DNA from 2 places in the Kitasatospora sp. NPDC094028 genome. Region 2 is predicted to be linked to the other one. Evidence: riboswitches for the same ligand, from Rfam matches in the RefSeq annotation. Region 2 holds a riboswitch; the other holds the start of a gene.

Region 1 (3,398 bases), on a different contig from region 2:
CGGCGCTGAGCAGCTCGTCGGTCGCCTCGACGCGGACCTTGAACAGCCAGCCGCCCTCGAAGGGGGCGCTGTTGACCAGGGCGTTGTCGTCCAGGACGTCCTGGTTGACCTCGACGACCTCGCCGGTCACCGGCGAGTACAGGTCGCTGACCGACTTGGTGGACTCCAGCTCGCCGCAGGTCTCGCCGGCGGTCACGGTGTCGCCGACCTCGGGCAGCTGCACGTAGACGATGTCGCCGAGGGCGTCGGCGGCGTGCTTGGTGATGCCGACCGCGGAGACACCGTCCTCAGCGGCGGTCAGCCACTCGTGCTCCTTGGTGTACTGCAGGTGCTGGGGGTTGCTCATGGCGTCATTCTCCAGGATGGGAAGAGGGTACGACGAAGCGGGCCGCCGCTCGGACGGCTGCGACGTGCGGCTATGGGAAAAGTGGGGGTCAGCGCTGGCGCTTGTAGAACGGCAGCGCGATGACCTGCACCGGCTCGTGCCTGCCGCGCACGTCCACCGCGACGGTGGTGCCGGGGGCGGCGTGGGCCGCGTCCACGTAGGCCATCGCGATCGGCCGGCCCAGCGTCGGGGACGGCGCGCCGGAGGTGATCCGGCCGATCGGGGCGCCCTCGGTGGAGACCACGGTGTACTCGGCGCGCGGCACCCGCTTGCCCTCGGAGACCAGGCCGACCAGGACCTTCGGCGGGTTGGTCTCGGCCGCGGCGGCGGCCCGCTCCAGGGCGGCGCGGCCGACGAAGGCGCCGTCGTTGGTGGTCTTGTCGAAGCGGACGACCCGGCCGAGGCCGGCGTCGAACGGGGTGAGGTCGGTGGACAGCTCGTGCCCGTACAGCGGCATGCCGGCCTCCAGGCGCAGCGTGTCGCGGCAGGACAGGCCGCACGGCACCAGGCCGCGGCCCTCGCCGGCCTCGGTCAGCGCCTGCCAGATCGCCTCGGCGTCGGCCGGGGCGCAGAAGATCTCGAAGCCGTCCTCGCCGGTGTAGCCGGTGCGGGCCAGCAGCACGTCGCGGCCGGCCACCTGGGCCGGGAGGATCGCGTAGTACTTCAGGCCGGGCAGGTCGGCGTCGGTGGTGCCGGCCAGGATGCCGGTGGCCTCCGGGCCCTGGACGGCGATCAGCGCGTAGGTGTCGCGGTCGTCGGTGACGACGGCGTCGAAGCCCTTGGCGCGGGCGATCAGCTCGTCGAGGACCAGCTGGGCGTTGGAGGCGTTGGCGACGACCAGGAAGGCGTCCTCGCGCAGGCGGTAGACGATCAGGTCGTCCAGGATGCCGCCGTCCTCGGCGCAGATCATGGTGTAGCGGGCGCGCAGCTCGCCGAGCGCGGAGACGAAGCCGACCAGCGCGTGGTCCAGCATCTCGCCGGCCTGCGGGCCGGTGACGGTGATCTCGCCCATGTGCGAGAGGTCGAACAGACCGGCCTTGGTGCGGACGGCGAGGTGCTCCTCGCGCTCGCTGCCGTAGCGCAGCGGCATGTCCCAGCCGGCGAAGTCGGTCATGGTCGCGCCGAGGGCGCGGTGCAGCGCGTCGAGCGCGGTCAGGCGGAGGGACGACATGGCCAGGAACTCCTCGGTCGGGGCACTCAGGGGTGCGCGCGCCGGGACCGGACCCGCTCGGGGACCGACCCTGCGCGCGGGCATGCGGCGGCGTGGGTCTCCCCATCTGTCGTCGAACCTGAGAGCTTCACCGCCCACTGCCCGGTGCTGGTTCCAGCATCGGGGACAGCGTGGCGGCTTGCACCGTGGGTGGGCGCGCGACCGGGCCGTGCGCCGCTTTCCAGATGTGCCTAACCCGTGCGGTAGGGGTGCCTGAGAGATTCCGGGGAGGACTTGCTCCTTCGGCGCCGGCTGTGCCGCCGAGGCGGCACTCCGGGCTCTCCCGCGCGGGTTCGAGCGGCCGGTGTGGAGTTGTGGGGCCCGCGGCGCATGCCGTCGGACGCGCACATCATGGCACGTCCGGGCCGATGAAGGGAGAGGGGGCCCGCTCGGACCGAGTGATCCCGCACACGCCCCGCGGGTCCGTCTCCCCCGGTCCGGCGGCCCGGCGGGGATCCGCGGGGACGCCCTAAACTGCTCCGCGTCGGTGCGGCACAGGGCGGCCGGCGGCGGAGCGGCGGCGGACGGGGTGCCCGGTGGAGCAGCAGCAGGGGTGGGGCGGTCCGGAGTCGGCGCCGCAGGGCGGCACGTGGCCGGCCAACGAGCTGGAGCAGGTGCTGACCGCCGCGCTGGGCGACCCGGGCGCGACGCCGCGGGTGATCGAGGTGCTGGCGCGCAGCCAGGTGTGGATCCCGCTGCCCGCCGGGGGCGACCCGCAGGGGCAGTCGCTGGACCTGCCGACCATCGAGCTGGCCGGCGAGCCGTACGTGCCGGTGTTCTCCTCGCAGGAGGTGTTCCTGCAGCAGGCGCCGGGGATGGCGTTCGCGGTCGCGCCGGTCTGGGAGTTCGCCCGCGGGCTGCCGCTGGGTGTGGGCATCGCGGTCAACCCGGAGGCGGCGGTGGGCATTCCGGTGCCGCCGCAGGGCGTGGCGGAGCTGCGCCGAGGGCCGCGCGACGACCGGTGGGAGCTGCCGGCGGACGCCCCGACCGGCGGCCGGGTGGCGCTGCGCGAGCCGGTGCCGGGCGAGGACCCGGAGCACTTCCTGGCCGCTTGCCGGGCCGAACTCGCCGCGCTGCCCGGGGTGTTGACCGCGCGCCGGGCGCTGGCCAGCGTCGAGGGCGAGCCGACCGTGATGTTCGTGGGCGTCCAGCTCGACCTGGCGGCCCCGGCCGACCCGGCGGCGGTGAACGAGGCGCTCGGCCGGGCGCTGGGAACCGCGCCGCTGCCCGGCGGCGTCCACCTCGTGCTGCTCGACCTCGCCGAGGACCCGGTGGTCGAGTGGCTGCTCACCCGGGTACTGCCTTTCTACTCGCGGGTGTGAGCGGGGTCGGTTCACAGGCACGTCGCCGTGGCGGTGGCCGGTGTCGCGCCATAGGGTGCGTGCAGACGGCTGACGGCCGGCGGGAAGAGCGAAAGAGGCGCGGCGAGGTGGGCGCATGAGTGCGGGAGCGGGAGCGGTGGGTGGACCGGGGCCCTGGGGCCAGGCGCCGACCGGGCGCCCCGGGGTGGACCCGGGTGTGCTGGAGCGCGCCCTGCGCGAGGTCGCGCCGGAACGCTACGACGCGTACGAGCAGTTGCTCCGCGCCCTGGCGGACGGCCAGGTGTGGATGCTGCTCTGGCACGGCACGCCGGGCAGCCCGGACGCCCAGTACGGGAACATGGAGATCAGCGGCCACGGCTACGCGCCGGCCGTCACCTCGGCCGAGCAGCTGACCGCCTCCGGCTGGGCCCGGGCCCACGAGGTCATCTCCGGGCGGGAGATCGCCGCCTCGCTGTACCGGACCCGCTGGGGCCTGTGGCTC
Region 2 (3,398 bases):
TCGCGGCAGGTGATCTCCACCGGGCCGCTGGGCGCGGAGGTGGCCGCCCCGGCCGGGCGCTCGGGGGCGGTGGCGGCGGGGGCGGTGTGAGCGGTGTGGGCGGGAGCGGCACCGGTACCGGTACCGGTCGGTGCCGGCTGCGGCTTGGGTTCGACCGCCGGGGCGGTGGCGGCGGGCGCGGGGGTGGCGGCGGGCGCGGGGGTGCTGAGGGTCCGCACGGTGGCCTCCGGGGCGGTGCTGGCGGTCGAGGGGGTGGTGGTCTTGGCCGCGACGGCCGCGGCGGGTTCGGGAGCGTGGGGTTCGACGGAGCGGAAGGCGAGCGGCCGGGCGGTCGCGGCGGCGGCCGCCGCGGTGGTGCCGAAGTCGAGGTCGGGCTGCGCCGTGCGGACCGGCTCGGCGGCCGCCGGGCGGCCGTCCACCGGGGTGTCCAGGCCGTAGTAGCGGTACAGCTGGAGCTCCTGGGCGGGCGACAGGTGCTGGCCGACGCCGAAGTCCGGCGACTCCTTGACCAGCGACTTGTCGTACGGAACCCGGAGCTCCTCGCCGGAGAACTCGCTGGTGGTGAGCGGGACGAAGGCGTCCCGGCCGAAGATGCCGGTCCGGACGGCGGCCCACTCGGGTCGGCCGGTGGCGTCGTCCAGGTACACCTCGTCGACGGTGCCGATCTTGTCTCCGTTGCGGTCGACCGCCTTGTGGCCGATGAGGTCCCGGGGGTCGATGTCGGTCTGCACTCTTTCCTCCAGTGCGCTGCGCCTGCGGAACTCCCGCAGGTACGGCGGCCGGAGCTCCCCGCCCGTCCGCCACTTCACACCAAAAGCCATCTATCGGACGGGCGCGACCGGGGTGCGTCCGGACGGGCTGCCCGCTGGGCCGTCCGGGGGCCCTCATGCCACGCGCGTAGACCCCGAGTGACCTGACACACCCGTGATCGGGAGGCCTCCCGCTGGTACCCTGGGCCCCGACCGCCGAGCCCGCGCGGGAGAGTCCCCGCCCGCGAAAACCGCTGGTAGGGGCGCCGAAGGAGCAACTCCTCCCCGGAATCTCTCAGGCATCAGTACCGTGCGGGATAGGTCACTCTGGAAAGCAGGGCAGGAGCGTCGGCGCGGGAGCCGGCGACCACCACCCTCACCGACGGTGCAAGCCGACGGAGCGCCACAGCGCGACGTGCGGGCGAAGCTCTCAGGTCCCGATGACAGAGGGGGAGGCCTGTCGGGTGCGTCCGCCCACGGCCCTTCCGCTGTCCGCAGCGGTGAAGGCCGGCCGGCGTGCGCACCCCCCGCCGGTCCGTGACCAGGAGGCCTCGACCACCATGAACGCCCAGCCGAACGCGGGACGCCCCACCGGCGCCTCGACCCTCACCGAGCTTGAGCTGGCCAGCCCCTTCGAGAACCGCCACATCGGCCCCGACGCCGCGGCGCAGGAGAAGATGCTGGCGTCCGTGGGCTACGGCTCGCTGGACGAGCTCGCCGCCACCGCCGTTCCCGAGGCGATCCGCTCCATCACCGCCCTGGACCTGCCCGCCGGGCGCACCGAGGCCGAGGTGCTGGCCGAGCTGCGCGAGCTGGCCGGCCGCAACCGGGTGCTCCAGCCGATGATCGGCCTGGGCTACTACGGCACCTTCACCCCGCCGGTGATCCTGCGCAACGTCATGGAGAACCCGGCCTGGTACACCGCCTACACGCCGTACCAGCCGGAGATCTCGCAGGGCCGCCTGGAGGCGCTGCTCAACTTCCAGACCGTGGTCTCCGACCTGACCGGTCTGCCCACCTCCGGCTCCTCGCTGCTGGACGAGGGCACCGCGGCCGCCGAGGCGATGTCGCTCGCCCGCCGCGTCACCAAGGTCAAGGGTGGCGTCTTCCTGGTCGACGCCGAGACCCTGCCGCAGACCGTCGCGGTGATCAACACCCGTGCCGTGCCGACCGGTGTCGAGGTCGTCGTCGCCGACCTGTCCGCGGGCATCCCGGCCGAGATCGCCGAGCGCGGCGTCTTCGGCGTGCTGCTCCAGTACCCGGGCGCCACCGGCGTGGTCCGCGACCTCACCCCGGTGATCGAGCAGGCGCACGGCCTGGGCGCGATCGTCGCCGTCGCCGCCGACCTGCTGGCCCTCACCCTGCTCAAGTCGCCGGGCGAGCTCGGCGCCGACATCGCGTGTGGCACCTCGCAGCGCTTCGGCGTCCCGATGGGCTTCGGCGGCCCGCACGCCGGCTACCTGTCGGTGCGCGCCGAGTACGCCCGCTCGCTGCCCGGCCGCCTGGTCGGCGTCTCCGTCGACGCGGACGGCAACCGCGCCTACCGCCTGGCGCTGCAGACCCGCGAGCAGCACATCCGCCGCGAGAAGGCCACCAGCAACATCTGCACCGCCCAGGTGCTGCTCGCCGTGATGGCCTCGATGTACGCCGTCTACCACGGCCCGGACGGCCTGGCCGACATCGCCCGCCGCACCCACCGCTACGCCGCCGCCCTCGCCGAGGGCCTGCGGGCCGGTGGCGTCGAGCTGCTGCACGGCGAGTTCTTCGACACCGTCACCGCCGTGGTGCCGGGCCGCGCCGCCGAGATCGCCGAGGCCGCCCGCGCCCAGGGCATCAACGTGTACCAGGACGGCGCGGACCGGATCTCGGTCTCCACCGACGAGACCACCACGCGCGAGCACCTGGCCGGCGTCTGGGCCGCGTTCGGCGTCCCCGCCGTCGAGGTCGCCGAGAGCGCCGACACGCTGCCCGCCGTGCTGCTGCGCGAGGACGAGTACCTGACCCACCCGGTCTTCCACAGCCACCGCTCGGAGACCGCCATGCTGCGCTACCTGCGCCGCCTGTCGGACCGGGACTACGCGCTGGACCGCGGCATGATCCCGCTGGGCTCCTGCACCATGAAGCTCAACGCGACCACCGAGATGGAGGCGGTCACCTGGCCCGAGTTCGGCCAGCTGCACCCCTTCGCGCCGATCGAGCAGGCCCAGGGCTACCTAACCCTGATCCGCCAGCTGGAGCAGCAGCTCGTCGAGGTCACCGGCTACGACGCCGTCTCGATCCAGCCGAACGCCGGCTCCCAGGGCGAGCTGGCCGGCCTGCTGGCCGTCCGCGCCTACCACCACGCCAACGGCGACACCCAGCGCGACGTCTGCCTGATCCCCTCCTCGGCGCACGGCACCAACGCCGCCTCCGCGGTGATGGCCGGCATGCGCGTGGTCGTGGTCAAGACCCTGGTCGACGGCGACGTGGACGTCGACGACCTGAAGGCCAAGATCGAGCAGCACCGCGACAACCTCGCCGTGCTGATGGTCACCTACCCGTCGACCCACGGCGTGTACGAGACCCAGATCACCGAGATCTGCGCCCTGGTGCACGAGGCCGGCGGCCAGGTGTACGTCGACGGTGCCAACCTGAACGCCCTGGTCGGCC

Evidence for each region. Region 2 has a riboswitch for glycine ahead of gcvP (aminomethyl-transferring glycine dehydrogenase). Riboswitches for the same ligand answer to the same signal wherever they lie in the genome.
Region 1: linked by a shared signal. The riboswitch ahead of gcvT (glycine cleavage system aminomethyltransferase GcvT) and the one ahead of gcvP (aminomethyl-transferring glycine dehydrogenase) in region 2 are both predicted to bind glycine.

What each region holds. Positions count from the first base shown of each region.
Region 1 is NZ_JBMVFA010000010.1:196,938-200,335, forward strand. Features, by position in the region: gene gcvH (glycine cleavage system protein GcvH) at 1-346, opposite strand, end outside; gene gcvT (glycine cleavage system aminomethyltransferase GcvT) at 435-1,556, opposite strand; glycine riboswitch at 1,787-1,891, opposite strand; gene ACPC54_RS18100 (enhanced serine sensitivity protein SseB C-terminal domain-containing protein) at 2,132-2,917, shown strand; gene ACPC54_RS18105 (enhanced serine sensitivity protein SseB C-terminal domain-containing protein) at 3,033-3,398, shown strand, end outside.
Region 2 is NZ_JBMVFA010000022.1:14,343-17,740, forward strand. Features, by position in the region: gene ACPC54_RS27505 (PRC and DUF2382 domain-containing protein) at 1-821, opposite strand, end outside; glycine riboswitch at 967-1,070, shown strand; gene gcvP (aminomethyl-transferring glycine dehydrogenase) at 1,310-3,398, shown strand, end outside.